3 regions of the Azonexus sp. GW821-FHT04F04 genome follow, and region 3 is predicted to be linked to each of the others. Evidence: predicted binding sites of a transcription regulator. Region 3 holds the regulator's gene; each other region holds the start of a gene.

Region 1 (9,592 bases), 140 kb from region 3:
GGCGGGGGCGATGAGGGCCGCAGAAATACTGTTGAAACCTGACTGGAAGAAAGTCTGGCAGGAGGCAGCAAGGCCGCGTTGGGCTGGAAAAGGGTCGAGGGCGAAAAGGGTCAGGCTGGGCATGGCCAGCGACATCCCCGTCGTGTAGACAAAGATCGGCATGACGCTCCACGGCAGCCCCGGTGGCAGCACGAGATTGATGATCAGGTTGAAGGTTGCGGCGCCGCCCATGACCATGTAACCGAGCAGGATGGTCCGACTCGGCGATATCTTGCCGGCCAGGCGTCCAGACAGCCACGAACCGCAGATCATGCCACCCATGGCCGGGCCGAACAGCCAGAGAAATCCGGTTTCCGGGACGCCGAGATGGGTCATCAAAAAGACCGGTGCCGACAGCACGTAGACGAAGAATCCGGCGAAATTGAGTGACACTGCCGCGCAGACAAACAGGAAGGCGGGCGAAGTCATGACCTTCCAGTAGGTCGCGCCGAGGTAGGCTGGGCGTAGCGACTGGCGTTTTTCCGGGGGCAGGGTTTCCGGCAGCAGTTTCCAGCAGGCCAGCCACAATGCTGCGGTCGACACGACCAGAAAGGCAAAAACCGAACGCCAGCCAAAGAACATCTGCAGCCAGCCACCGATCACCGGGGCGATGGCCGGGGCCAGCGCAAACATCATGGTGATCTGCGACATCAGTCGCTGGGCTTGGGCGCCGTCGAACAGGTCGCGGACGATGGCGCGGCCGATGACGATGCCGGCGCCGGCGGTGATGCCCTGCATCGCCCGCCAGAACCACAGGTGCTCGATGCGCGTGGCCAGCGTGCAACCGGCCGAGGCGACGGCGAACAGGCCAACGGCAACAAGAATTACGTTGCGCCGGCCGAAGCGGTCGGCAATGGCGCCATGCCATAGGGTCATGACGGCGAACGAGAGCAGATAAATGGACAGCGTCTGCTGCACTTCCAACTGCGTGGCGTTGAGCTTTTCGGCGATCTCAGGGAAGGACGGTAGGTAGGCGTCGATGGAAAACGGCCCGAGCGCCGCCAGCGATGCCAGCAAAATGGCGATGCCGCGCGTCTCGCGCCGGGTCTGCTGCTCAGCCACGGGCGAAACGTCGATACTGGATGGCCTCGGCGACGTGGGCGGCGCGGATGTCGTCGCTGGCGGCCAGGTCAGCAATGGTCCGCGCGACTTTGAGAATGCGGTGCCAGGCGCGGGCCGACAGGTCGAGCTGGGTCGTCGCCTGTTGCAGCAACTTGTTGCCGGTGGCGTCCGGCTGGCAGCCGGCATCGACTTCCTTGGTGCTCAGGCGGGCATTCGGTTTCTGTTGCCGGGCGTGCTGGCGATCCTGGGCTCGCTCGACGCGGGCGCGAACGGTGGCTGACGATTCGCCATCGGTCTTGCCGGCCAGGCTTTCGGCCAACAGGGCGGGAACCTCGATGATCAGGTCGATGCGGTCGAGGAAAGGGCCGGAAAGCTTGCCACGATAACGGGCGATCTGATCGGGCGTACAACGGCATTTGCCTTTCGACGAGCCGTGATGCCCGCATGGGCACGGATTCATCGCCGCGATGAGCTGGAATTCGGCCGGAAACTCGGCTTGCCGGGCGGCGCGGGCAATATGGACGCGGCCGGATTCGAGCGGTTCGCGCAGTGTTTCGAGCACTTTTCGGTCAAATTCCGGGAGCTCATCCAAAAATAAAATTCCCTGATGCGCCAGACTGATTTCACCGGGTCGCGGTGGATTACCGCCGCCGACCAGCGCCACGGCCGAGGCGGTGTGGTGCGGTTGTCTGTACGGGCGAACGCCGAAGGCTTCCGGCCGAAACTGGCCGACCAGCGACAGCACGGCAGCCGAGGCCTTGGCCGCTTCGCCCTGCAGTGCCGGCATGAGGCCGGGCAGGCGGGCAGCGAGCATGGATTTGCCCGAGCCAGGCGGCCCGACCATCAATAAGGAATGGTTGCCTGCCGCAGCAATCTCCAGCGCCCGCTTGGCTTGCGACTGGCCGCGAACCTCGGCAAGGTCTGCGAAAATTGGCTGATTTTCCGGGTTGACCGTGGCAATCGCCTGCGGCAGCGTCTCGCGCTCGGCGAGGTGGGCGCAGACGTCGAGCAGCGAACGGGCCGAGAGTATTTCATTGCTGCCGATCAGCGCCGCTTCACGGGCGCTCGCTTCGGGAAGGATGAAATGCTTGCCATGGCCGGCCGTCTGCAGGGCCATGGCCAGCGCGCCACGAATCGGGCGCAGTTCGCCGGACAGCGACAGTTCCCCGGCAAATTCGTAGTCGGCCAGATGCTTGCCGGGAATCTGCCCGCTGGCGGCGAGGATGCCGAGCGCGATGGGCAGATCGAAACGACCGGACTCCTTGGGCAGGTCGGCGGGCGCCAGGTTGACCGTAATTCGTTTGGACGGAAATTCGAAGCCGGAATTGACGATGGCGGCGCGAACGCGGTCGCGTGCTTCCTTGACTTCGGTGTCCGGCAAGCCGACGAGGGTGAAGCTCGGCAGGCCACTTGCCAGATGAGCCTCGACCGTCACCGGCGGCGCGTTCAGGCCATCCAGTCCTCGACTGTGCGCGATGGCCAGTGCCATGCCGGTAGCCGGGCTACTGGCCCGAGCGGGATTTTTCCAGCGCGTCGACGCGAGCTTCGAGATCCTTGAGCTTTTCGCGGGTACGGGCCAGAACTTGCGCCTGAACGTCGAATTCTTCGCGGGTCACCAAATCGAGTTTTGAGAAAAAGCCGCTCATCACCATCTTGGCGTTTTTTTCGATGTCCTTGGCCGGCGAATTGGCCAGCAGGGCGCTGATCTTGGCGCCGAATTCTTCCAGTGTCTTGGGGTCGAGCATGATGTCCTCCGTGAGGTTTTCAGTTTAACACAGTGGAATTATTGCGGTTTTTGACGGCTGCTCACCTGTGGTGCGTAACGTTCTGTAACCGCACTGTAATGGTGCGACAGGATGGTGCGTGATCCGGTTGGAAGTGGGCAATCCTTTGATTTCGATCAAAAAAATGCCCTGGCACGCCTTCTGCTATTGCTGTATTGCACAAAATTCTTTTTTCACTTTAATCAATCTGTAGGAGAGAAAACATGAAGAAGTCACTAATCGCCCTGGCTCTCGTTAGCGCCTTTGCCGCACCGGCCTTCGCTGAAGAAGCTGCACCGGCCTCTGACCATACCGTTACCGGCAACATCGCTGTCGTCAGCAACTACATTTTCCGCGGCATCAGCCAGTCCCAGAACAAGCCGGCCCTGCAAGGCGGTTTCGACTACGCGCACTCCAGCGGTGTGTATGCCGGTTTCTGGGCCTCCAACGTTGGTTGGGTGGATGCTGGTGGCTACAAGGCTAACAATAGCCTTGAAACTGACTTCTACGCTGGTTTCAAGGGCAGCTTCGCTGAAGATTTCACCTTCGATGTCGGCGCCATCAAGTACTACTACCCGGGTACGGCAGTTGCTGGCAAGGTGACGCCGGATACCATCGAAGGGTATGTCGCGATCGGCTGGAAGTTCGTGACTCTGAAGTACAGCCACACCCTGTCAGAGTACATGGTTGCATGGGGTGACCAGAACACCAGCACCCGCAACAGTAACTATCTCGACCTGTCCGCCAACTATGATCTGGGTAATGGCTGGGGTGTCAACGCCCACGTAGGCCGCCAGGAAATCCGGCGTGTTGCTGAAGCCTCGTACACCGACTGGAAACTGGGCGTGACGAAGGATATCGGCTACGGCGTTGTTGGCTTGGCTTATTCGGATACCGATGCTCCGAGCTGCAACAAGGACGCCGTTACCTATTGCTGGGGCGGCAAGAGCGTCGCTAACCCAACCGCCATCCTGTCCTTCACCAAGACTTTCTAAGCAAGCTTAAAACCTCCCCCGCTTGTGCACCGGCCGGCGCCGGCGGGGGAATTACAAGTCTCAACTTTCTGGGGAACTAGCCATCATGAAATTCGTTACCGCCATCATCAAGCCGTTCAAGCTTGACGAAGTGCGTGAAGCGTTGTCCGCCATCGGCGTGCAAGGCATCACGGTCACTGAAGTGAAAGGTTTCGGCCGGCAGAAGGGCCATACCGAGCTGTATCGGGGCGCCGAGTATGTCGTCGATTTCCTGCCCAAGGTAAAGATCGAAGCTGCCGTCAAGGCTGAGCAGCTGGATCAGATCATCGAAGCCATCGAAAAATCGGCCAGCACCGGCAAGATCGGTGACGGCAAGATCTTCGTCTTCGACGTCGAGCAGGTCATTCGTATCCGGACCGGTGAAACCGGTACCGATGCCCTCTAAGGAGCCACAAATCATGAAACGTCTATTTGCATTGCTGGCTCTGGTCGGTGCCGTCGGTTTCGGCGCTCCGGTCTGGGCTGAAGAAAAGGCTGCGGCGCCTGAAGCTGCCGTTGCCACCGCGCCGGCTGCTGCTCCGGCTGCCGCCGCCCCCGCTGCTGCTGAAGCCACGCCGGCTGAAGCTGCCCCGGCCGCTGCTCCGCTGGTTGCCAACAAGGGCGACAACGCCTGGGTGATGGTCTGTGCCGCTCTGGTCATCCTGATGTCGATCCCCGGCCTGGCCCTGTTCTACGGCGGTCTGGTGCGCACTAAGAACATGCTGTCGGTGCTCATGCAGGTCTTCGTCACCTTCTCGCTGATCTCGGTTCTCTGGGTGATCTACGGCTACTCCGCCGCCTTCACCGAAGGTAACGAGTTCTTCGGCGTCCTCGACAAGCTCTTCCTGAAGGGTGTCACGATCGAATCGGTTGGCGCGACCTTCTCCAAGGGGGTCGTCATCTCCGAACTGGCCTTCGTGATCTTCCAGGGCGCTTTCGCTGCCATTACCTGCGGGCTGATCGTCGGTGCCTTTGCTGAGCGTGCCAAGTTCTCCGCTGTGCTGGTCTTCATGGTCATCTGGTTCACGCTGTCCTACATCCCGATGGCACACATGGTCTGGTACTGGGCGGGTCCTGATGCCTACATCGATGCTGCTGCTGGCGAAGCTGCCGGCAAGACGGCTGGCTTCCTGTTCCAGAAGGGCGCGCTCGACTTCGCCGGCGGTACCGTTGTGCATATCAACGCCGCTGTTGCCGGTCTGGTCGGTGCCTACATGGTTGGCAAGCGTACCGGCCTGGGCAACGTTTCGATGGCTCCGCACTCCCTGACCTTCACGATGATCGGTGCTTCCCTGCTATGGTTCGGCTGGTTCGGCTTCAACGCCGGTTCCGCCCTCGAAGCCTCCGGCGGTGCTGCTCTGGCCATGGTCAATACCTGGGTTGCTACTGCCTGTGCAGCGCTGTCCTGGATGTTCGCTGAATGGATCCTGAAGGGTAAGCCTTCCATGCTGGGTGCTGCTTCCGGTGCTGTTGCCGGTCTGGTGGCGATCACCCCGGCAGCCGGCTTCGTCGGTGTCATGGGCGCCATCATCATCGGTCTGCTGGCTGGCATCGTCTGCCTGTGGGGCGTCAATGGCCTGAAGAAGATGCTCGGTGCTGACGACTCCCTCGACGTCTTCGGCGTCCATGGTATCGGCGGCATCCTCGGTGCTGTCCTGACCGGTGTCTTCGTTGATCCGGCCCTCGGCGGCACGGGTGTCTATGACTACGTGGCCAACGCTGTTGCCCCGTTCGACATGACGACGCAAGTGATCAGCCAGCTGTGGGGTGTCGGTACCGTGGTCGTCTGGTCCGGTGTCGTTTCCCTGGTGGCTTACAAGCTGGTCGATATCGTTATCGGTCTGCGTGTGCCGGAAGAAGAAGAGCGTGAAGGTCTTGACCTCACCTCGCACGGCGAAACCGCTTACCACCACTAAGATTTATCTCTGTAGTCTCTCTCCCTTCGGGCACCCTCGGGTGCCCGTTTTTTTTTGCGGAGAAGCTTTTTGATTTTGGCTGTTTTTCCCGGTTGACCGTGGAATCGGCTATCCGGCTACGCTGTTCCGGCGGAACGCGGGCTTACTTGATCAGCGGCAGGAGCTGGCGGAAGTCGTCGGTGCCGGCCTGCTGTAGCCACTCGAAAAGCGCCATTTCAGTCGTGACGATTTGAACGCCACCGGTCCGCATCCGCTCGATGGCGGCGCTGCGGTTTTCCGGCGTCCGTGACGACGTCGCATCGGCAACCAGATAGACCTCGAAACCCGCAGCGAGCAGGCCGAAAGCCGTTTGCAGGACGCAAACATGCGTTTCCGTGCCGGTCAGCAGGACTTGCGGCCGCTTGGTGGCACGCAACAGATCGATGACGCCGGGTTCGGCTGCGCAGGAAAAATGCATTTTTTCGAAAAACCGGGCGTCGACCGCAGCAGTGCGGATGGCGTCGAGGCTGGGGCCGAGACCCTTGACGTATTGCTCGGAAACGAAGGCTGGCACGCCGAGTTGCCGCGCCCCTTCGAGCAGGCGAACCGAATTGGCGGTGACCCGCGCGCTATCGTGAATGGCTGGCGCCAGCTTTTGCTGGATATCGACGACGAGCAACAGCGAATCGGCGCGGCGAATCAGCATGGCTTATCTGAAGACGACGGTCTTGTTGCCATGCACCAGCACCCGGTCTTCGAGGTGGTAGCGCAGGCCGCGGGCGAGCACGGTCTTCTCGATGTCCTTGCCGTAGCGCACCATGTCTTCCGGCGAATCAGAATGGTCGATGCGGATGACGTCCTGCTCGATGATCGGGCCGGCGTCGAGCTCGGCGGTGACGAAATGGCAGGTCGCGCCGATCAGTTTGACGCCGCGCGTGTAAGCCTGGTGGTAAGGCTTGGCGCCGGCGAAGCTGGGCAGGAAGCTGTGATGGATATTGATGATCTTGCCGGCCAGCGCCGCACACAGTTCCGGCGACAGCACCTGCATGTAGCGGGCGAGGACCATCGTGTCGCCGCGCACGTCGTCAAAAATGCGCTGGATTTCGGCGTAGGCGGCGGCCTTGTTGTCCGGTGTCACCGGCACGTGATGGAAGGGAATGCCGTGCCATTCGACGAAGCCACGGAAAGTGTCGTGGTTGGAAATGACGCACGGGATCTCGATGTCCAGTTCCTTGGCCTGCCAGCGGGCGAGCAGATCGTAGAGGCAATGCTCCTGCTTGGAAACCATGACGACGACGCGTTTTTTCACCGCGCTGTCGTTGATCTGCCAGGTCATGTCGAGCGGCTCGGCAACTTCGGTGCGGAAGCGTTCGCGGAACTCGGCAAGCAAGAAAGGCAGTGAATTGGCCTTGATCTCGATACGCATGAAATAGCGGCTGGTCAGCACGTCTGAATGGAAACTCGATTCGAGAATCCAGCCGCCATTGCCGGCAATGAAGCCGGAAACCCTGGCGATGATCCCGACCTGATCGGGACAGGAGGCGGAGAGCGTGTAGAAACGGTCGCTATGCATGCTGGTTAACTCCGGTCGCCGGTGGGCGAATTTTGGTCAGGATTTCACTGGGTTTGCCGTGCATGACCTCGAGCAGCTCGTGGCGGGCAACGCTGGCAGAAAGCCCGCGCTCGACCAGATAGGCCATCAGCTCGGCGAAGCGTCGGCGACGCGCCTCGCCTTTGGGCAAGGTATCGCGCCGGTCATTGAATGAATCCATCAACGTCGAGCCGCAGGGGCAGTTGCGGAACAGGTCGACAATGACTTCACCGTCGTCGCCCAGAGACTGTTTGAGCCCCTGGGCGCCGTTCGGCATGGCGTTGGTTTGCGCCACGTAGTCGGCCACGTCCGTGAAGCTGCGGCCGCAGCAACGGCAACGCTTGGGGAAAGTGGTTTCGACCAGGGCCTCGAGACCCCGAATCAATTCCGGATCGACGTTGTTGCTCGAAGCCATGGCGGTTCAGGGGTGCTTCAGGCAGCCCGGGCGAAGGCCTTGTCGATTTCAGTGCGCAGGTCGTCGTAATTGAGCACGACCGGATATTGCGGGAATTCGCGGATGACGTTCTCAGGCGGGTGGAACAGGATGCCGCCGTGGGCTTCGCCGAGCATTGCTGTGTCGTTGTACGAATCGCCGGCGGCGACGATCTTGAAATTCAGTTCCTTGAAGCGCTTGACTGCCTCGCGCTTCTGGTCAGGCATGCGCAGGTGGTAATCGACCAGCATGCCCGCGTCGTCGTCTTCCAGCGAATGGCAGAACAGCGTCGGCCAGCCGAGCTGGCGCATCAGCGGATGGGCGAATTCGTAGAAGGTATCGGACAGGATGACGACCTGGTAATCCTCGCGCAGCTTGTCGAGAAAAGCACGGGCGCCGGCCATCGGGCCCATTTCGGCGATCACCTTCTGGATGTCCGGCAGGCCGAGCTTGTGCTCGCGCAGGATGTTCAGGCGGTAGGTCATGAGCTTGTCGTAATCCGGCTCGTCGCGGGTCGTCCGCATCAGCTCGGGAATGCCCGTGCGCTTGGAGAATTCGATCCAGATTTCGGGGACAAGGACCCCTTCGAGGTCTAGGCAGACGATTTGCACGGTTTGGCTCCAGCGGCGAGTTCGGGAAAACCGCGATTTTACCCGATGCAGGCTTTGTTTTTGGGCGGTTTTTCCGGTTGACCGTGGGATAGGGCGTTGTCCTCCGCCGTGGGGTGGCGGCATGACTTTCTTTTGGCCAAACAAGAAAAAAATACATCTGCCAACATTGGCCAAGATCGAATATCCGGACTAGGATGAATGCGTGAATTAAGTAGTTTCCAGCCAATCCAGTCAGGAGAGAAGCTCATGGGCAGCAAAGACAAAAAGAAGGAATCAAAGGGTAAGAAACCGCAACCCAAACCGGCGATCCGCTAGGGCGAAAACATCAATTGGTAGGCTTGGGGCGTTGCTTGGTGCGTGTCGCGCCGTGCTGACGCCGGATTGCCTGTGCGCCAGGACCGCGGGTTTGGCTACTAATAATTTGCCGAGGTGAAATATGTCCAATGTGACTGATCTGAGCAACAGCCAGAAAATTGTTGCCGACATGAAAGCGGTTGTTTCCGATGCCGAAGATATTTTTCGCGAGACTGCCGGCGTTGCTGGCGACAAGATGGTCGACGTGCGTCAGCGCATCAGCGAGCGTCTGGGGGCTGCCAAGGTGCGGGTTGCGAATGCCGAGGCCGCTGTTCTGGAAAAGAGCAAGGCTGCTGCCGCGGCGACGGATGCCTGTATCCGGAAGAATCCGTGGCAATCGGTCGGGATCGCGGCCAGTATAGGTTTGGTGCTCGGCATGCTGATCGGGCGTCGATAGTCCAAGGCGGCCAGACGGAAGCATTGCCGAGCGGTGATGCTTCCGGAAACCCCGCAGGCCGGAGCAACTCCCGCTCGGCTCAATCGGCCGATGGCAAGGCCTCAAGCGCCTCATGCACTTCCAGCCAGCGCATTTCGGCTTCGTCGATCTGCTCGCCGAGCAGGCCGGCCTGCTTGTGCATTTCCTCGCTTTTCGCCCGGTCGACCGTGGCATAGAAGTCCGGGTCGGCGAATTGCGTATCCAGCGCCGCCTTTTCCTCATTCCACTTGGCCAGCTTGCGCTCCAGTTGCTCGATTTCCTTGACCAGCGGCCGGCGTAGGGCGAGCAAGGCCTGGCGATTGGCCTTGGCATCGGCGCGTAGTGCCAGGCGTTCCGATTTTTCGGCGGCGACATCCGCTTCCGGGGCTTTTTCGGCATTGCGCTGGGCGGCCAGC
Region 2 (9,592 bases), on a different contig from region 3:
TCCATCAGGGCCACGGATTTGATCTGGACGCTGACCGGCAGGCCCGGCGCGATGCCGAGCTGGGCGGCCGAACGGCGGGTCAGGCGGGCGACCAGCTGGCTGGCGCCGATCTGGACGCGGACCAGCAGCAGGCCGGGGTGGTCGTCGGCAGCCATCGATTCGACCGTGCCGGCGAGCACGTTCTGGATGCTGCTCGGCTCCGGGTGATGAACGGCCAGACTGACGTCGCGGGCAAGCACACGGACGCGCACGTGCTTGCCGGTCGGCACGCCGCGATCGCGGGTCCACAGGCTGCCGCCGGCGAAATCGACGCGGGCCAGATGCCATTCGCCATCGACCGCGCCGACCGTTGCGTCGAGCACGACCCCGACGTCCTCGCCAAGCCGGATCGGCAGGTCGAGGCGGGCCAGCGTTTCGACCAGCGGGCCGTCGGCGACGACCCGGCCGCCATCCATGGCGACGATGTGGTCGGCCAGGCGGGCGACTTCGTCGGGCGAGTGGCTGACGTAAATGACCGGTATGGCCAGTTCGTCGTGCAGGCGCTCGAGATAGGGCAAGATCTCCTGCTTGCGCTTGAGGTCGAGCGCCGCCAGCGGTTCGTCCATGAGCAGGATTTCCGGGCCGACGGCCAGGGCGCGGGCGATGCCGACGCGCTGGCGTTCGCCGCCGGACAGGGTGTCCGGTTTGCGCTCGAGCAGGTGGCCGATGCCGAGCAGTTCGATGGCCTGCTCCAGTCCGACGCGTTGCGCCGTGGTGCTGCGTTTGAGGCCGAAATTCAGGTTGCCGAGAATGGATAGATGCGGGAACAGGCTGGCTTCCTGGAAGACATAGCCGATGGGCCGCTGGTGCGTCGGCAGCCAGGTTTTTTCGTCCTGCCAGATTTTGCCCTTGAATTCGAGTCGACAGTGGGAAGGTTTTTCCAGCCCGGCCAGGCAGCGCAACAAGGTGGTTTTTCCCGAGCCGGAATGGCCGAACAGCGCCGTGACACCGCGGCCGGGCAGGGCGAGGTCGACATCCAGCGTGAAGCCGGGCCAGTCGAGTTTGAAACGGGCATTGATGCTGTCCATTTCAGTCTCCCCTCGCCGGCTTGGGGCGGCGGACGTACATGGCGAGCAGCACCGTGAAGGAGAAAATCAGCATGACGGCGGCCAGACGATGGGCATCGGCGTATTCCATGGCCTCGACGTGGTCATAGATCTGCACCGAGGCGACGCGGGTGACGCCGGGAATGTTGCCGCCGATCATCAGCACGACGCCGAATTCGCCGACCGTGTGGGCAAAGGTCAGGACGCCGGCGGTGATGAAGCCCGGTTTGGCCAGCGGCAGGACGACCGAAAAGAAGGTGTCGAGCGGCGACGCGCGCAAGGTGGCGGCGACTTCGAGCGGCCGCTCGCCGATGCCTTCAAAGGCGTTTTGCAGGGGCTGCACCATGAAGGGCAGCGAATAGAACGACGAGGCGACGACCAGACCCCAGAAAGTAAAGGGCAGAACGCCGAGGCCGAGCGAGGCGGTCAGCTGGCCAACCGGCCCGTGCGGCCCCATGGCCAGCAGCAGGTAGAAGCCGAGCACCGAGGGCGGCAGGACCAGCGGCAGGGCGACGACGGCGCCGAGCGGCCCCTTCCACCACGAACGGCTGCGCGCCAGCAGCCAGGCGATGGGGGTGCCGACGAGGAGCAGGATCACGGTCGTGATCCCGGCCAGTCGCGTGGTCAGCCAGATGGCCTGGAGGTCGCTGTCTGTCAGCATGGTGGCGGGTTTTTGGTTGGATGAAAGTGGTGTTGATTAGACCGGAATTGTCATTGGTGCGGAAGTCGAACGATTTGAGGCTGAAGGACTAGAGCGAAACCCCTCCCAACCTCTCCTTGTCAGGGGAGGAGCTCCCTCAGTCGCGCCTGGTCGGGCTCCCTCTCCTGACAAGGGGAGGGCTGGGGAGGGGTTTGCGTGATCCACCACCATTTTCTCAGCGCAGCTCGTACCCAAACGACTTAATCACAGCCTGAGCCTTCTCGCCCTTGAGGTAATTCATCAGCGCAACGGCCGCCGGCTTGTCCTTGCCCTTGGCGAGAATGACTGCATCCTGGCGGATCGGGTCGTAGAGATTGGCCGGAACGACCCAGCCTGAACCCGAGCCGATGGCGCCGTTCTTGATGACCTGCGAGTAGGCGACGAAGCCGAGTTCGGCGGCGCCCGTCGAAATGAACTGATGCGTCTGCGAAATGTTCTCGCCCTGGACGATCAGTGGCTTGATGCTCTCGGCGACGCCGAGCTTGTTCATGACCTGCAGGCCGGCTGCGCCGTACGGTGCGGTTTTCGGGTTGGCCAGCGACAGGTGCTTGAAACCGCCCTTCTTTAGCACCTCGCCCTTGGCGTCGACCAGCTTGGCGTCGGCCGACCACAGTACGAGCGTGCCGATGGCGTAGGTGAAGGGCGTGCCGGCGACGGCGTGGCCTTCCTTGACCAGTTTGGCCGGGGTTTCGTCGTCGGCGGCAAGCAGCACCTGGAACGGGGCGCCGTTGGCGATCTGAGCGTAGAACTTGCCGGTGGAACCGAAGGACAGATTGGTCTTGTGGCCGGTGTCATGCTCGAAGAGCACGGAAATGACCTGCATCGGGCCAGTGAAGTTGGCGGCGACGGCGACCTGAACTTCGTCGGCGTGGGCCGTGGCGACGGCCAACAGGGAAAAGATCAGGGTGCTCAGACGTTTCATGGCGGGTTCTCCGGATGAGTCAGGAATACTTGCAAAGAATGACCGACGAGGCCTTGAACACGGCGCAGGCCTGCTCGCCGACGACGAGGCCGAGCTTGTCGACGCTGTCGTGGGTGACGACGGCGCAGACCGATTTGCCGCTCTTCATGCTCAGCGTTATTTCGGCATTGACCGGGCCGTCGTGGATGCGGGTGATTTCGCCCCACAGGTGGTTGCGGGCGCTGGTTTTGACGGTTGGGTCATTGAGCAGGAGCACCGAAGACGATTTGACCAGGGCGCTGATTTCCATGCCAATCGTCAGGCCAAGGCTTTCGGCGGAATCGCCGGTGATGACGGCGACGATCTCGTTTTCGTCATCGAGCTTGATGCGCACCTCGAAATCGACATGCCCCTCGCGCAGCGCAACGATATGGCCGGCGAACTGGTTGCGGGCGCTGGTTTTCATCGACATGCGCTTGAGCAGCTTGCTGAACTGCTTGAAATCGCTCGCTTCGCCATCGTTCATGCTGGCCGACAGGCGTTCCAGTGCCGCCTGGTATTCGGCCTCCAGCGCCCGGTAGAGGGCGATGGTCTTGCGGCCGTGATCGGTGAGCAGCGTGCCGCCACCGTTCTTGCCGCCGGTCGAGCGGACAACCAGCGGCTGGTCGGCCAGGTTGTTCATCGCATCAACGGCATCCCAGGCGGCCTTGTACGAGATGGGTACGGCTTTTGCTGCCTGGGAAATCGAACCATGCTGGTCGATGGCCTCAAGCAGGCGGATGCGGGTATCGCCGAGAAAGGTGCCGAACTCGGTATCGACTTCCAGTTTGCCACGCAGGCGATGCAGGATGGTATCCATGATTTCGTGATGTTCAATGTTATATAGCGGTTACTATAACCCAGGTTTTGGTGCTCGAAATATCCGTAAAATAGTCCGCCGTTGTGGTTGTGATGACAAGACGGCAGCGGCTAGAGTGTAGGCAACCCGACGAAAAAGCGTTAGTTGTGCAGGTATATAGCGAAAAGCGGGCCAGTCCCCTCAAACCAGCAAGGAGAACAGCATGAACGTCAGCGCCCGCAATGTATTCAAGGGAAAAATCACCGCTTTGGTAGACGGTACGGTCAACGCCGAAGTCGAACTCACCATGCCCGGTGGCGACAAAATTGTCGCAATCGTGACAGAGGGCAGCGTCAAATCGCTCGGCTTGGCCGTCGGCAAGGAAGCGGTTGCCTACGTCAAGGCGCCGTGGGTCATGCTGCTGGCCGGCCCGGCCAACGTCAAATTCTCGGCCCGCAACCAGTTGGCGGGAAAAGTCAGCAAGCTGCAAAAAGGCGCGGTAAATACCGAAGTCGCGATTTCCTTGCCGGGCGGCACGACGGTCTACTCCGTGGTGACCAACGAGGCGGTCATGGAGCTTGGCCTGAAAGAGGGCAGCGAAGCCTCGGCTCTGATCAAGGCCAGCCACGTTATTCTGGGCATTCCGGCCTGATTGCCTGACTCAGGCAACAAAAAAGCGGTCGTTCGACCGCCTTTTTGTTGCGCCCGGTTTGGAACGGCAGATTTCAATTTTGGCCATTTTTTCCGGTTGACCGTAGGAATCCAGAATCTGTTCGGATCGGTGCGGAATATCACCCGATTGCCCATCGCTTCTTATCGACGCTAACCAGCGAATTTCTGGCACCTATATCGGCAGGATCGTGATTGACCCCGGCTCGGAAGCGACAACGGGGCCGCTGGCAGGCAATTTGCCCGACGTGAGCGCCGATTTTGCCCGCCCCCTCGCCGGGCGCTTCCGTCCCGCGTTGATATCCCTAGAATCCGGACTAACAGCACGCAACCCCATTCAACATTCCGGAGAAAACGTATGACATGTTCCAACCGCCGCCATTTCTTTCTGGCGTTTGCCGCTTTGCTGCTCATCTGCCTTTCCCCGGTGCAGGCCGACGAGCAGATGGACAACATCCGCAAGCGTGGCCGTCTGCAAGTCGCCGTCTACAATAATTTCCCCCCTTATTCCGATGCGGGAAAAGGCATTGACGTCGAACTCGGTCAGGCCCTGGCCGCCAAACTCGGGCTCCAGGCCGAGATCATCGGCTTCATGGTTGGCGAGGACATGAACGACGACCTGCGCAACATGGTCTGGAAAGGCCACTATCTGCGCGGCAATCCGGCCGACGTGATGATGCGCGTGCCGGTCGATGCGGAATTCGCCAAGGCCAACGACAAAGTGCGTATTTTTGCCCCCTATCATCACGAAGTGATGGGGATGGCACGGGTCGCCAAGCGCATTCCGGCCCCCAGCGGTTCGGCAGCGGTCGCGCTCGAAGTGTTCACCCGCGAGAAAATTGGCGTCGAAGTCGACACGCTGGCCGCCTCCTTTCTCGGAAGCGTGCTGCATGGCAGGCTACGCTCGAATGTCGTGCATTTTCTTTCAATCAGAGAGGCCGCCAAGGCACTCGGCGAAGACCGCATTTCGGCCATCATGGCGCCGCTCGGTGAACTCGATGGCGCCCTCGCCGGCGACACCCGCTTTGCCATCGACGAGGCTAAGCTCGGCGAGCTGAGCCCGAAGAGCTGGCCTATCGGCATGGCCGTCAAGGCCGAGGCGGATGACCTCGCAGCCGCATTGTCCGGCGCTCTTTCGGAATTGCAGAAGGATGGCACGGTGGCCGCGATTTTCAAGCGTCACGGGGTGACCTTGCACACACGCTGACACTGTCCGCTCGGCGGGCACGCGACGAATGGCTGCAAGACTCCTGTTGCAGCCGTTCAGAGAATTACCAATACCTGGGCTCAAAAAATGCGCTTATATAAACATCTGTTATTGATGGTTGCTACCTTCGTTCTCACGCCAGTCTTTGCTGGCGATATCGACTGGCCAACTTATGGTTTGGATCACAGCAACCGGAGGTATTCCGGGATTGACCAGATCAACACTGGGAATGTGAATAAGCTGAGCAGGGCGTGGACTTACCAGAGTGGAATCAAGGCGACGTTTCAGGCGACGCCCATCATGGTTGATCGCACCATATTCTTGTCTCTGCCATTCAATCATGTCGTCGCGCTGGATGCCGTTACAGGAAAACAGTTGTGGCGCTATGACCATCGGCGCAAAAAGGATTATCCAATGTGCTGCGGCCCGGCGAATCGTGGTGTAGCGGTCGCTGATGGCAAGGTCTTCATCGGCACCGTGGATGCCCGTCTGATCGCACTGGATGCGAGGTCGGGAAAAGTTCTTTGGGATATTGAAGTGGCGGACGGCGGTAGCGTCAAAAGCGAGTCCATCGCTTCCCTGAAGGATTCCGACCCTCTCAGAAAGGCCGGCATTGCTGGCCAATCCGGTGTCGGGATCGCCATGGCGCCCGTGGTTTACCTGGGCAAGGTGCTCATCGGGGTGACTGGCGTTGGCTTTGGCCTGCATTTGGATTCCGACCGGGATGGCACGCCGCTTGGTACGGTTGTCGGCTTCGCCGGCAATTATGGACGGTCAGGATTCCTGGCAGCGTTTGATGTGAATACTGGCAAGCGCGTCTGGCAGTTCGACACGATCGCCCAAGTCAATTGGGAGGGTGAATTCAGTCAAACGACGCCCGATGGCATAACTCTTCATCGGGATATCGAGAAGGAACGGGCAGATTTGTCGAAGTATTCCGAGGCGGCCAAGTATGGTGGCGGCTCGGCGTGGTCCACTCCGGCGATAGATGCCAAGAATGGTTTGTTGTACTTCGGTACCGGCAATCCATCCCCCCAGATGGATGGCACTTCAAGACCTGGAGATAACCTATATACGGTCTCCTTGGTTTGTTTGGACGTCAATACCGGAAAAATTCGCTGGCATTACCAGCAGGTGCCGCACGACCAGTGGGGCTATGACGTGGCCAGCCCGGCGGTCCTGTTCGATTACCCCCATAAGGGAAAACTAGTACCTGCTGTAGGCCAGGCCGCCAAGATCGGCTGGTACTATATTCATAATCGCCTGACCGGCGAGTTGCTACTCAAATCGGATGAGTTCGTGGCACACCAAAATACCTTTACCAACCCAACTCCGGAAGGCCAGGTGATCTTGCCCGGCGTGCTTGGGGGGGTTAGTTGGTCGCCGACTTCCGTGGACGTGAAGAAGCTGGTTGCGTATGTACCGGCGATCCACTGGCCGGTCAAATACACCAAGCGGGTCATTCCCGCCTCGCCAAGCAAGCCTGCCGTGGAATACACGACACTTGAACCACTGATGGATGTCCCGCGTTGGGGCGTGTTGTCGGCGATTGATCTGGCATCGGGGAAGGTCAAGTGGCAACGCAAGACAGAGCAGCCATTGGTGGGCGGCTTGTTGGCGACGGAGGGCAATCTCGTCTTCATGGGCGAGGGCGAGGGGGATTTCAATGCCTATGACGCCACGACCGGCCAAGTGTTGTGGAGCGATCAATTGGACGCCGGAGTAAATGCTCCTCCCATTACTTATCAGATTGATGGTGTTCAGTACGTGGCGGTCGCTTCCGGCGGCAATCAGATTTTTGGATACAAGACCGGAGATACGTTCCAGGTCTATAAGCTGAAAAACTAAAGTGCATGGACGAATCGGAGTGATTGTGATGAAAATGAAGTCGATCGGAAAACCCCAAAAACTCATCTGCGCCGCCCTGCTTGCCTTGGGCATTGCCTCTGCAGCCCAGGCCCAGACAGCAGGCGTGGCCTATATCTCGAACCAGAATGGCGGCATCGGCGTCCTTGATCTGGCGACACTCGAACTGACCGGCTCCTTCGACGTCGGGGCCAAGGGGCCGCGCGGCATCGGCGTCACGGCCGACGGCAAGTATCTGGTCACTGCCAACAAGGATGACGCCAACGTTTCAATCATCGACCTGGCCACCCGCAAGGTCATCAAGCAGGTCAAGATCGGCAAGAATCCGGAATTCGTCCGCGTTCTCGGCGACAAGGCCTTTGTTACTTACGAACCCAGTTCCAAGGGCGGCCCGCCGCCCATGCCCGGCGCAGCCGTGGTCAAGGAAGACGACGATGATGACAAGGTTCCGGCCCGCATCGCCATTGTCGATATCAGGAAAGGCAAGCTGCTCAAGGAAATCACCAGCGGCCCGGAAACCGAAGGCATCGAGTTCACGCCTGACGGCAAACGGATGATCGTCACCAACGAGGCCGACAACACTATTACCTTGCATGACATCCGCAGCGGCAAACTGCTCAAAACCGTCCCGACCAGCAAATACGGCGACCGGCCGCGCGGCATCAAGGTGTCACCGGATGGCAAGCACTATGTTGCGACGCTCGAATTCGGCAACAAGCTCCTCGTTCTCGATGACAAGCTCGACCCGATCAAGACGGTGGAAACTGGCAAGACGCCCTACGGCGTTGCCTTCGATCGGTCTGGTCAGCGCATTTTCGTCGCCGCGTCGCGGGCCAATACGCTGCAGGTTTTTGATGCCACGTCCCTTGAGAAAATCAAGGACATCCAGAGTGGCGAGCGTTGCTGGCACTTCACTTTCACCCCGGATGACAAACAGATCCTGCTGACTTGCGGTCGTTCCGACGAGGTGATCGTGATCGATGCCGACAAGCTGGAAGTGACCAAGCGCATTGCCAACAAGGGCATGCCCTGGGGCATAGTCACTTATCCGAAGGCGTTTGGCAGCCTCGATCAGCCTTGAGGCCGCAGGCTCACCGAAATCCTGCCAGTCAGGCTAATCGATCAGTTTGAGCTTCATGGCCAAGCGGGCGAGTTCAATATCCGTCCTGACGCCCAGCTTGGCCTTGATCTGGTAGTGAACGTTCTGCACGGTTTTGGGACTGATACTGAGGATGTTGCCGATTTCCTCGACGCCAAGGCCATCAAGAAGCAGGCGGAGGATTTCGAATTCCCGCGGATTCAGCTCTTCCGCCGGATTGCTCTCACCCTGCAGCAGAATCAAGGCCATCTCGGGCGCGATGTCCGGGCTCAGTACTTTTTCCTTGCGGGCGACCTTGTACACGGCCTGGATGAGCACATCCGGACTGCTGCTCTTGGTCACGTAGCCGAGGGCGCCGGCACGGATGGCCTGTGCCGCGAAAAGCGGGTCGCGATGCATGCTGAAGGCCAGGATACGGGCATCAGGCTGGCGCTGAAGTACACGGCGGGTGAGTTCGATGCCGCCCATGTTCGGTAGCGACAAGTCGAGAATGATCAGGTCGGGCTCGAATTCACGCAGTCGTTGCAGAGCCTCTTCGGCGGAATCGGCCTCAGCCTCGACGCGCAGGTCGGCGCGGCGTTCGAGGAGCCGGCGATAGCCTTCGCGGACGACGGCATGGTCGTCGACCAGGAGAATGCGGATCATGACACTTCCTCCCCGGCGGTTTCATCGGCGCCCGCCAAAGGCAGGGAGACGCTGACGAGGGTTCCTCGCGGCGGTGCCGGCAGGATGCTCAGAGTGCCGCCCAAGGCCAGGACCCGTTCTTCCATGCCCAGCCGCCCGAAGCCGCCCGGCTTTCCGGACTTGTCGGAGCTTTCACGGGAGGCACTGCCCTGGCCGTCGTCGCGAATCTCCAGCACCAGGCCTGCTGGCCGGCGCTGCAGTATTACCTCGACCCGATCCGGCTGGCCATGTCGCACGGCATTGGTGATGCTCTCCTGGATAATTCGGTAGAGGCTGACGTTGATGTTGTTCGGCAAGTCGCCAAGGACCGGGTCGGCGTCGAGCGTGAAACGGGTATCCCTGCACCGCTGATTCCAGCCCGTGATCAACTGTTCCAGGCTGGGCAGCAGCCCGAATTCTTCGAGGCCGATGGGCCGCAAGCGATGGAGAATCTGTTGCAGGGCTTCCATCATGTGCTCGACGGTCTTAACGATGGAGTCCGCGCAGGGACGTAGGGCAGGTACGGCTTCGTCGGCCAGCTCCCGGGCAAAGGCTGCTTCGGCA
Region 3 (9,592 bases):
CACGATGAGGTAGGCGAAGAGTAGCCGCGCACACAGCATGCGGACGATCAGGCCGACGGCGACGACATTGAAGGCGGTGATGCTGGCCTCGATCATCACAAAGCTCTCGGCGGCGAAGGGAACGGCACCGGTCAACCCGAAAATCTGCCGCACATCGCCGGCCCCGAAGAGCAGTGTTTCGGGCGACAGCGGCACGAGCAGCCACAGGCCGAGCAAGGTCAGGCCCAGTTCGGCGTGCGGGATGGGGGCGATCAGCCGGTGTTCGAGCGCCGCGATGCGGGCGAAGACGCGTGGTCCGACGTGCTGTGCCCACAGTGCGCCAAGCAGCCCGCCCAGCGTATTGCAGGCGAGGTCGAGATTGGACGGGACGCGTGAGGGCAGCCAGGTCTGTACTGTTTCGAGACCGAAGCTGACGCTGCCAGAGAGGAGTACGGCGAGGATCAGGGCGGTGAAACGCCAAGGCAGGCTGCTCAGCGCGAGGGTCAGAAAGAAGCCCAAAGGCAGGTAGACCGCGACATTGGCCGCCAGATCGAAGACCGTCCAATAGCGCGGCCAGCCGCCTTCAAGGAAGGCAAGTGGCGAGACGCCGGTATCACGCCAGCCGGTAAACGGGTGCAGGCTGCCGTACACGACCAGCCCGCACCAGGCGAGCGCCAGGTAGCGGGAAAGCAGGATGGGGCCACGACCATGATGTGCCATGACCTGATTTTAGGGGCGATTGGCCGGCCCGTCAGCCCTTATGTGTCGTAACAATGATGGCGGCGTAGCGGATTTTCGGGTGACGGTTGGTCACACTGTCAGGCAAATCCTGAGGGTCCCGAAGTTTCGTACCGGCTTAGTGGTGGTGCGGATGTTCGGTGGCGTGATGGGTTTCGGCTGCCGCCCGGTGGTGCAGGGCTTCATGGATGTCTTCATGCGGCAGGCGATGGCCGACCCATTGTGGCAACAGCGACCCGGCGATCATGCCGACGATGCTGACGGCCAGTCCGATCAACTGCGGCGGCACGGCCTGGCCGATGCCGACCAGCGCGTAGGCGTAGTCGGGCGCGCCGGAAGGCTGGCCGCTGACGCTGACCAGTACTTCGATCAGAATCCATGCCGACAGGCCGCCAAAGATGGCGGCCAGCGCGCCCTGCGTCGTTGCCCGTTTCCAGAAGGCACCGAAGAACAGGGGCACGAAGGCGCCGGCCAGCGTGATCTTGTAGGCGTTTTCGACCATCTTGAAAATGCTGGCGTTGGAGTACAGCGCGAAGCCAAGGACGATGCCGGCAAAAACCACGATCGAGCCGCGCATCACTTTCAAAAACTGATGGTCTCCCATGTGTGGGTAAAAGCCGCGCACGATGTTTTCCGAGAAGGCGACCGAGGGGGCGAGCAAGGTGGCCGACGAGCAGCTCATGATGGCCGACAGGACGGCACCGAAGAAGATGGCCTGGGCGAAGACCGGGGTGTGATTGAGGACCAGGGTGGGCAGGACGAGTTGCGAGTCGGTCTGCATCAGGCCGTTGAACAGTTCGGGGTCGATCAGTGTTGCCGAATAGGCGATGAACATCGGCACGAAGGTGAAGCAGAAGTAGATCGAGGCGCCGAGGATCGAGCCCCACAGCGCAATGCGCTGACTCTTGGCCGAGGTGATGCGCTGGAAGACGTCCTGCTGCGGGATTGAGCCGAGCATCATGGTGATCCAGGCGCCGAGGAAGGTCAGCCACAGCCATGGGTCGGGTGGTGGGAAGAAATCGAGCTTGCCGGCGGCCGAGGCATGGTTGATGACCAGTTCGACGCCACCGGTCAGCCCGGAGACGACATAGCCGATGTACAGCATGCCGCCCATGATGACGCCCATCTGGACGAAGTCGAGGATGGCTACCGAGAGCATGCCGCCGAAGGTGGTGTAGGTCAGCACGATGGCCGCACCAAGGATCATGCCGGCGGTCTGGCTGACGTAACCGGCGGTGACGACGTTGAAGACCAGCCCGAGCGCCTTGATCTGGGCCGATACCCAGCCGAGGTAGCTGGCGACGATGCACAGCGTGGTCAGCACCTCGACCGTGCGGTTGTAGCGCAGGCGGAAATAGTCGCCGAGCGTCAGGATGTTGAGCTTGTAGAGCTTCCGCGAGAAAAAGACGCCGGCGATGATCAGGCACATCGACGAGCCGAAGGGGTCGGCGACAACGCCGGTCAGGCCATCCTTGACGAAGGTGGCGGAGACGCCGAACACCGCTTCGGCGCCGAACCAGGTGGCGAACACAGTGGCGGTGACGACCGGCAGCGGCAGATGGCGGCCGGCGACGGCAAAATCCTTGGCGCTATGGACGCGGGTCGCGGCAAACAGGCCGATGCCGATGGAAACCATCAGGTAGAGGACGACGAACCAGATCAGCATGATCGTACGGTCAACCGGGAAAAAGGTTCAAAACGCGAAAATTATACGGTCGTTGGGCGGTTTAGCAGCGTCAAAACGGGGCGTCGGAATGAAATTGAATGGCTGCTGCGGTCAACGGGTGAAACAGGCCCAAATCCATGGCGTGCAAGAGCAGTCGATCAGCCAGTGCCGTCGCTTCGCCACCATAGAGATCGTCACCGAGAATCGGATGGCCGAGCGAGGCCATATGGACGCGTAGCTGGTGCGAGCGGCCAGTCACCGGCTCGAGTTCGACGCGCGTCGTGTTGGCCTCCGGATCGCGACTGACGACGCGAAAACGGGTCAACGACGGCTTGCCGATCTCGAAATCGACCTTTTGTCGCGGCCGGTTCGGCCAGTCGCAGATCAACGGCAACTCAACCTCGCCGCTATCCTCCACCATTTGCCCGTGAACGATGGCGACATAACGTTTGTCGATCTGGCGTTCGCGGAAAAATCGCGAAAGTTGCCGGTGCATTTCCGCGCCACGCGCCAGAACGAGCAGGCCGGAGGTCGACATGTCGAGGCGATGGGCAATCAGTGCATCGGGATAACGGGCCTGGACGCGCGACGCCAGGCAATCGTCCATGCCCTCCCCGCGCCCCGGGACGGAGAGCAGCCCGGCCGGTTTGTCGACAACGATGATTTCGTTATCGACGTGGATGACGGTCAGACCGCTATCGGGTGGAGGAAAATAGGCCGTCAAAATGCTTTCACCCGGACACTGCAGCCGCTGTCCCTGAACGCCGTGCTCTCGCGAAACCAGCCGGTTCCAGGTGAAGTCTGCGCGCAGACCCGGTGGTCGGTCGTCTTGCTCGCCCACCAGTACCACGGCGCTGGTTTGGCGAAACTCTGCGGCGCATTGACGGCCAGCCAAATGCAGAGCAGCAGCTTGCCGAGCCTTGATTTGAATGCAGAATTTTCTTGCCAAGCGATCATGGTAAATGTACTGTATTTATACACAGTATTTAAGTAATGGCGGAGCGGGCTGGGAATATACCTCGTCTGCTCCGTGTAATCAGTGAAATTGACGGCTGCCGATGGCATATCCGGAACAATCAGCCTGTCGATCAAACGCAGCAATTTCTATTCCATCTTTGGCCCCTGTGCCATAATCCGCTCAAATTTCCGAGGTAACTCCATGGACGACAACAAGGCAAAGGCGCTCGCCGCAGCGCTGCAACAGATCGAAAAGCAATTCGGCAAAGGCTCCATCATGAAGATGGGCGACGCCGAAATCGACGAAGGCATTCAGGTCGTGTCTACCGGCTCGCTCGGTTTGGACATCGCGCTGGGCGTCGGTGGCCTGCCGCGCGGTCGCGTCGTTGAAATCTACGGTCCGGAATCTTCCGGCAAGACCACGCTCTGTCTGCAAGTCGTGGCCGAAATGCAGAAGCTCGGCGGTGTTGCTGCCTTCATCGACGCCGAACACGCGCTCGATCCGCAATACGCCCAGAAGCTTGGCGTCAATGTCGGCGACCTGCTGATCTCGCAGCCGGATACCGGCGAACAAGCCCTTGAAATTGCCGACATGCTGGTTCGCTCCGGTTCGGTTGACATCATCGTCATCGACTCGGTCGCCGCCCTCACCCCGCGCGCTGAAATCGAAGGCGAAATGGGCGACCAGATGGTCGGCCTGCACGCCCGCCTGATGAGCCAGGCCCTGCGCAAGCTGACTGCCAACATCAAGAAGACCAACACGCTGGTCATTTTCATCAACCAGATCCGCATGAAGATCGGCGTCATGTTCGGTTCGCCGGAAACGACGACCGGCGGCAACGCGCTCAAGTTCTACGCTTCGGTTCGCCTCGACATCCGCCGCATCGGCGCGATCAAGAAGGGCGACGAAGTCATCGGCAGCGAAACCAAGGTCAAGGTCGTCAAGAACAAGGTCGCTCCGCCCTTCCGCGAAGCCATCTTCGACATCCTCTACGGTGAAGGCATTTCCCGTCAGGGCGAAGTGGTCGAAATGGGCGTCTCCCACAAGCTGGTCGAAAAATCCGGCGCCTGGTACTCCTACAAGGGCGAAAAGATCGGCCAGGGCAAGGACAATTCCCGCGAATTCCTGAAGTCGCACCCGGAAATCGCCCAGGAAATCGAGGCGAAGATCCGCGAAGCGGCCAGCACCACCGTCATCAAGCCGACCAAGGCGGCTGCGGCGGATGCCTGACTTGCGCGTCCGCGCCCTGCAATTGCTGACCCGGCGTGACTACAGCCGGGCCGGCTTGCAGGCCAAGCTCGCTCCGCATGCCGAATCGGCGGAAGAGCTGTCGGCAGTGCTCGATACCTTGCAGGCCGAACGCCTGCTCTCCGATTGCCGCTACGCTACTCAACGGGTTGCAGTGCGGGGAAGACGTTACGGCGATGCGCGACTGCGCCAGGAGTTGCGCCAGCAAGGCGTCAGCGATGCCGACATCGCCAAGGCCCTGCCCGAAGCCGGTGATGAAACCGAACGCTGCCGGGTAATTTGGACCAAAAAGTTCGGTCGACCGCCGGAAACCGCCGAGGAGCGTGGCAAACAGATGCGTTTCCTGCAATATCGTGGCTTTTCCAACGACGCCATTCGGCGGGCCATGCAGGGAGTGGATGAATGAACATGCCGGCAGCCAAACTCTCGGCCCACAATCTCAAGAAGCGTTACAAGGCGCGGACAGTCGTCGAAGACGTCTCTTTCGAGGTCAAGTCCGGTGAAGTCGTCGGTCTGCTTGGTCCGAACGGTGCCGGCAAGACCACCTGTTTTTACATGATCGTCGGGCTGGTCGCGGCTGACGGCGGCGAAGTCTATATCGACGACAATCGCCTGACTCACCTGCCGATGCACAGCCGGGCGAGGCTTGGCCTGTCCTATCTGCCGCAGGAAGCCTCGGTTTTCCGCAAGCTCAATGTCGAGGAAAACATCCGTGCCATCCTCGAGCTGCTCAAATTGCCGCAAGCCGAGTTGAACGATCGCCTTGAGGGGTTGCTGGCCGAACTGCATATCAGCCACGTCCGCCACGTCAATGCCTCGGCACTGTCCGGTGGCGAGCGGCGTCGCGTTGAAATTGCCCGCGCCCTGGCGACCAATCCACGGTTTATCCTGCTTGACGAGCCGTTTGCCGGCGTCGATCCGATCGCCGTGCTCGAAATTCAGAAAATTATCCGCTTCCTCAAGGAGCGCGGAATCGGCGTCCTGATTACCGACCACAATGTCCGCGAGACGCTGGGTATTTGCGACCACGCGTACATTATCAACGCCGGAAACGTTCTGGCGGCTGGACGGCCGGACGAAATCGTTGATAATGAAAGCGTACGAAAGGTTTATCTCGGCGAGCACTTCAAGCTCTGACCGGAAGATAGAAACCGACCCCAACCAATGAAGCCGGCACTCCAGCTAAAACTCTCCCAACATCTGGCGCTGACTCCTCAGCTGCAGCAGTCAATCAAACTGCTGCAGTTGTCGACGATCGAAATGCAGCAGGAAATCGAGCGATATTTGCTCGAGAATCCGATGCTCGAGCGCGAGGACGAACAGGGCGGCGAGGCTTTTTCCGGCGCTCAGCAATTTGATTCTCCGCAGACCACCGAAGGCGAACGCGAACAAAGGGTCGAGCGCGAAGAGCGTGATGCACGTGACGACCGCGAGCAGGACGTACCTTCCGCTCCCTCTGATGTCGACGATGACCGCTGGGCCGCTGACGCCGGCACCTTTACCGGCGCCGGGCGGGATGAGGACGACGACAGCGATTCACAGGATACGCACGGCACGACGATCAGCCTGCGCGATCACCTCGGCTGGCAATTGGGCATGACCCAGGTTTCGGAGCGTGACCGCAGTCTGGTGCGCTTCCTGATTGAGGCGCTCGACGACGACGGCTATCTGTCGGCTACGCTGGAGGAGCTCTGGGAAACGCTGCCGCCGGAGTACGAAATTGAAATCGAAGAGCTCGAAATCGCGCTGCATCACATCCAGAATTTCGATCCGGTCGGGATTGGTGCCCGAAATTTGCAGGAATGTCTGGCCCTGCAACTAAAAGCCTTGCCGCGCGGCGATGAGGTCCGGGATCTGGCTTTGACTATCGTCCAGAAGCATCTGGAACTCCTGGCCGCCCGTGATTTCACCAAGATTCGCCGTCTGACTGGTTGCGACGACGAGTCGCTGAAGGCTGCACAGGCTGTGATTACCAGCCTCAACCCGCGGCCAGCCGCCCGTTTTTCCCAGATTGAAGCGCGCTATATCACGCCGGACGTGATTGTGAAGAAGCTCAAGGGAAAGTGGACGGCGTACATCAATCCTGACGCTTACCCACGCCTGCGTATCAACCGTCTTTATGCCGAAATTCTTGCCAAGCAGCGACGTGGTAACGGCAACCTGTCGACACAGCTGCAGGAGGCTCGCTGGCTGATCAAGAACGTACAGCAGCGTTTTGAGACAATTCATCGTGTTACGCAGGCCATTGTTGACCGTCAGCGTCAATTCTTTGAACACGGAGAAGTCGCCATGCGCCCGCTCGTTTTGCGCGAAATCGCTGACATTCTCGGTTTGCACGAGTCGACCGTATCGCGTGTCACCAGCCAGAAATACATGGCGACGCCGCGCGGCATCTTCGAACTCAAATACTTCTTCGGCAGTCATGTCTCCACCGATACCGGTGGTGCCTGTTCTGCTACGGCCATCCGGGCGCTGATCAAGCAATTGATCTCGGCCGAGGATGGCAAGAAGCCCTTGTCGGATAGTCAATTATCCGAAATACTAGGCCAGCAGGGAATCGTAGTTGCCCGACGGACGGTTGCAAAATACCGCGAGTCGCTCAACATCCCACCGGTCAATTTACGCAAGACCCTGTAGAGAGAGGAGAATAAAGTGAATCTGCAGATTAGTGGTCACCACATTGAAGTTACCCCGGCACTTCGCGAATACGTCGAGAACAAGCTGGATCCCGTGATCCGCCATTTCGACAAGGTAACCGGCGTCAGCGTCGTGTTGTCGGTTGAGAAACTCAAGCAGAAAGGTGAAGTCACGCTTCACGTGCCTGGCAAGGACATCCACGTTGAAGAGTCCGGTGACGATCTCTACGCCGCTATCGATGCCTTGTTCGACAAGCTGGACCGTCAGGTTCAGAAGTACAAGCAAAAAGTCCAGGACCACCATCGCGGTGACAAGCCGGGGCTGCACTCCGTCGCTGAATAAGCGTTGAACGGGCCGCACCGTAACAGGCTGCGGCCTTTGTTTTTCCAACCTTCCCTATGAACCCCCTAACCAACCTTCTATCAACCGATCAGGTTCTGCTCGATCTTGAGGCCAGCAGCAAGAAGCGGGTCTTCGAACAGGCAGGCATGCTTTTCGAAAATCGCCTTGGTCTTGCCCGATCGATCATTTTCGATAGCTTGTTCGCCCGCGAAAAGCTCGGTTCCACCGGCTTGGGTCAGGGTGTAGCAATTCCCCATGGTCGAATCAAGGGGCTGAAACAAGCCGTTGGCGCCTTTCTGCGTCTGGCAACACCGGTTCCTTTTGATTCGCCGGACGGGCGACCCGTCGATCTGCTCTTCGTGCTATTGGTTCCCGAGCAAGCGACCGAGCAGCACCTGCAGATACTTTCCGAGTTGGCCCAGAACTTTTCCGATCGGGCATTCCGCGAAAAATTGCACGCCGCGGCTGATCCAGCCGCCGTAGTCGCCCTTTTTCAGGGCTGAGTTTAGTTCGTGCGTCACGTAAGTCTGGTTCAGCTTTACGAGGACAACCGCGAAAAGTTGCTGTTGAGCTGGAATATCGTCCCCCATGCTGACCGCCGCATCGAGATCAAGGGCTCCAATAATTACGGTGCCGATCTGGTTGGCCACATCAATATTATTCATCCGGAGCGTCTGCAGGTCCTTGGTCTGGCGGAATATGAGTGGGCCATGCGCATTGGCGAGCGTCGCTTCGCACAGATGCTCAGTGATCTGCTCGGGGCCCAACCGCCAGCCGTCATCGTCGCGGATGGCCTGACGCCACCACCATTGGTGGTCGAGACCTGCACCCAATTGACGACACCGCTGATTTTTTCACCCAAGCCGTGTTCGGCAATCATCGATCTGCTGCGCATTTACCTGTCAGCACGCCTGGCCGATACGGTCAGCCTCCACGGCGTCTTCATGGATGTTCTCGGGATGGGCGTCCTGATTACCGGCGACTCCGGAGTAGGCAAGTCTGAGTTGGCTCTGGAGCTTATTTCGCGGGGCCATGGGCTGGTTGCCGATGATGTTGTCGAAATGGCCCGAATAGCGCCGACCACTATTGAAGGCCGCTGCCCCGGAATGCTGCGCGATTTTCTTGAGGTGCGCGGGCTTGGCTTGCTCAATATCCGGACAATCTTTGGCGAAACGGCTTCGCGCCGGAAAATGAAACTCAAGCTGATCGTTCACCTGCAAAGAACGTCGACGGCAGCCGATGCGCCACGTTTACCGCTCGATGCCCAAACCCATGAAGTGCTCGGCGTTCCGATTCGCAAGGTTGTCATTCCCGTGGCAGCTGGCCGCAATCTGGCAGTCTTGCTCGAAGCGGCAGTGCGCAACACGATTCTTCAGTTGCGGGGGATCGACAGCATGCAGGATTTCATGGATCGCCAGCAACGTACGATGCTTGACGATGACGCATGAATGGCCGATAGTACATCGGCGTTTCAAACCTTATAGAGGGGACTCCCAATGAAGAAATTGATTGCTCTGTTGATTGTCGCATTTGCTGCTACCACTGCTTTTGCCGCTGATGATTGTGCTGCCCAGGCCGCCGAGAAAAAGCTGGCTGGTGCCGCGAAAAACAGCTTCATGAAGAAGTGCACCCGAGACGCCGGTGCTGCTCCGGAAAACGAAGCTTGTGCCACCGCCGCCAAGGAAAAGAAACTGGCTGGTGCCGCCAAGAACAGCTTTATGAAGAAGTGCGCGGCCGACGCTGCAGCCAAGTAATCAACCCGTACGGGGAATAGTCGGCCATCTGCGGATGGCCGATTTTTTTACAAGTGCTCGAATTCGGCAATATCGGCCAGCGGATCGCTACCGGAATTGCCAAAACTGATCTGGCCACGACTTTCGAGTTGAATTTCATGGCGCCGGACCATAACTTCCTGACGCCCTGACAGAGTGACGAAGCAGCCATTTGTGCTGGTATCGATCAGATAGAAGCCATCGTTGCGCCGTTCGACCCGAGCATGCTGGCGCGAGGCCTTGCGGTCATCG

What was found. The regulator sigma-54, encoded in region 3, starts transcription at its own class of promoters, with help from an activator protein. The targets are predictions, from matches to a motif close to TGGCACGCTTNCTGCTNA.
Region 1: a site for sigma-54 is predicted at 3,016-3,033, ahead of AC07TV_RS00110 (TorF family putative porin). Genes of this name have one in related genera too.
Region 2: a site for sigma-54 is predicted at 3,702-3,719, ahead of AC07TV_RS06870 (TOBE domain-containing protein). Genes of this name have one in related genera too.

The regions. Positions count from the first base shown of each region.
Region 1 covers NZ_JBWKSX010000001.1:13,275-22,866, reverse strand. Annotated here, with positions in the region: gene AC07TV_RS00125 (multidrug effflux MFS transporter) at 1-1,101, opposite strand, end outside; gene AC07TV_RS00120 (YifB family Mg chelatase-like AAA ATPase) at 1,094-2,590, opposite strand; gene AC07TV_RS00115 (accessory factor UbiK family protein) at 2,604-2,846, opposite strand; gene AC07TV_RS00110 (TorF family putative porin) at 3,089-3,859, shown strand; gene glnK (P-II family nitrogen regulator) at 3,945-4,283, shown strand; gene AC07TV_RS00100 (ammonium transporter) at 4,297-5,793, shown strand; gene AC07TV_RS00095 (hydrolase) at 5,936-6,478, opposite strand; gene purU (formyltetrahydrofolate deformylase) at 6,482-7,345, opposite strand; gene AC07TV_RS00085 (oxidoreductase) at 7,338-7,778, opposite strand; gene thrH (bifunctional phosphoserine phosphatase/homoserine phosphotransferase ThrH) at 7,796-8,407, opposite strand; gene AC07TV_RS00075 (ElaB/YgaM/YqjD family protein) at 8,844-9,158, shown strand; gene AC07TV_RS00070 (ATP-binding cassette domain-containing protein) at 9,238-9,592, opposite strand, start outside.
Region 2 covers NZ_JBWKSX010000002.1:308,605-318,196, reverse strand. Annotated here, with positions in the region: gene modC (molybdenum ABC transporter ATP-binding protein) at 1-1,067, opposite strand, end outside; gene modB (molybdate ABC transporter permease subunit) at 1,069-1,746, opposite strand; gene modA (molybdate ABC transporter substrate-binding protein) at 1,961-2,707, opposite strand; gene AC07TV_RS06870 (TOBE domain-containing protein) at 2,727-3,545, opposite strand; gene AC07TV_RS06865 (TOBE domain-containing protein) at 3,748-4,176, shown strand; gene AC07TV_RS06860 (substrate-binding periplasmic protein) at 4,552-5,400, shown strand; gene AC07TV_RS06855 (pyrroloquinoline quinone-dependent dehydrogenase) at 5,488-7,248, shown strand; gene AC07TV_RS06850 (YVTN family beta-propeller repeat protein) at 7,277-8,347, shown strand; gene AC07TV_RS06845 (response regulator) at 8,381-9,010, opposite strand; gene AC07TV_RS06840 (sensor histidine kinase) at 9,007-9,592, opposite strand, start outside.
Region 3 covers NZ_JBWKSX010000001.1:155,152-164,743, forward strand. Annotated here, with positions in the region: gene AC07TV_RS00730 (VanZ family protein) at 1-699, opposite strand, end outside; gene AC07TV_RS00735 (high affinity choline transporter 1) at 836-2,383, opposite strand; gene AC07TV_RS00740 (pseudouridine synthase) at 2,454-3,110, opposite strand; gene AC07TV_RS00745 (hypothetical protein) at 3,104-3,484, opposite strand; gene recA (recombinase RecA) at 3,543-4,571, shown strand; gene recX (recombination regulator RecX) at 4,564-4,995, shown strand; gene lptB (LPS export ABC transporter ATP-binding protein) at 4,992-5,726, shown strand; gene AC07TV_RS00765 (RNA polymerase factor sigma-54) at 5,754-7,226, shown strand; gene hpf (ribosome hibernation-promoting factor, HPF/YfiA family) at 7,242-7,568, shown strand; gene ptsN (PTS IIA-like nitrogen regulatory protein PtsN) at 7,625-8,071, shown strand; gene hprK (HPr(Ser) kinase/phosphatase) at 8,081-9,016, shown strand; gene AC07TV_RS00785 (hypothetical protein) at 9,065-9,322, shown strand; gene AC07TV_RS00790 (FHA domain-containing protein) at 9,370-9,592, opposite strand, start outside.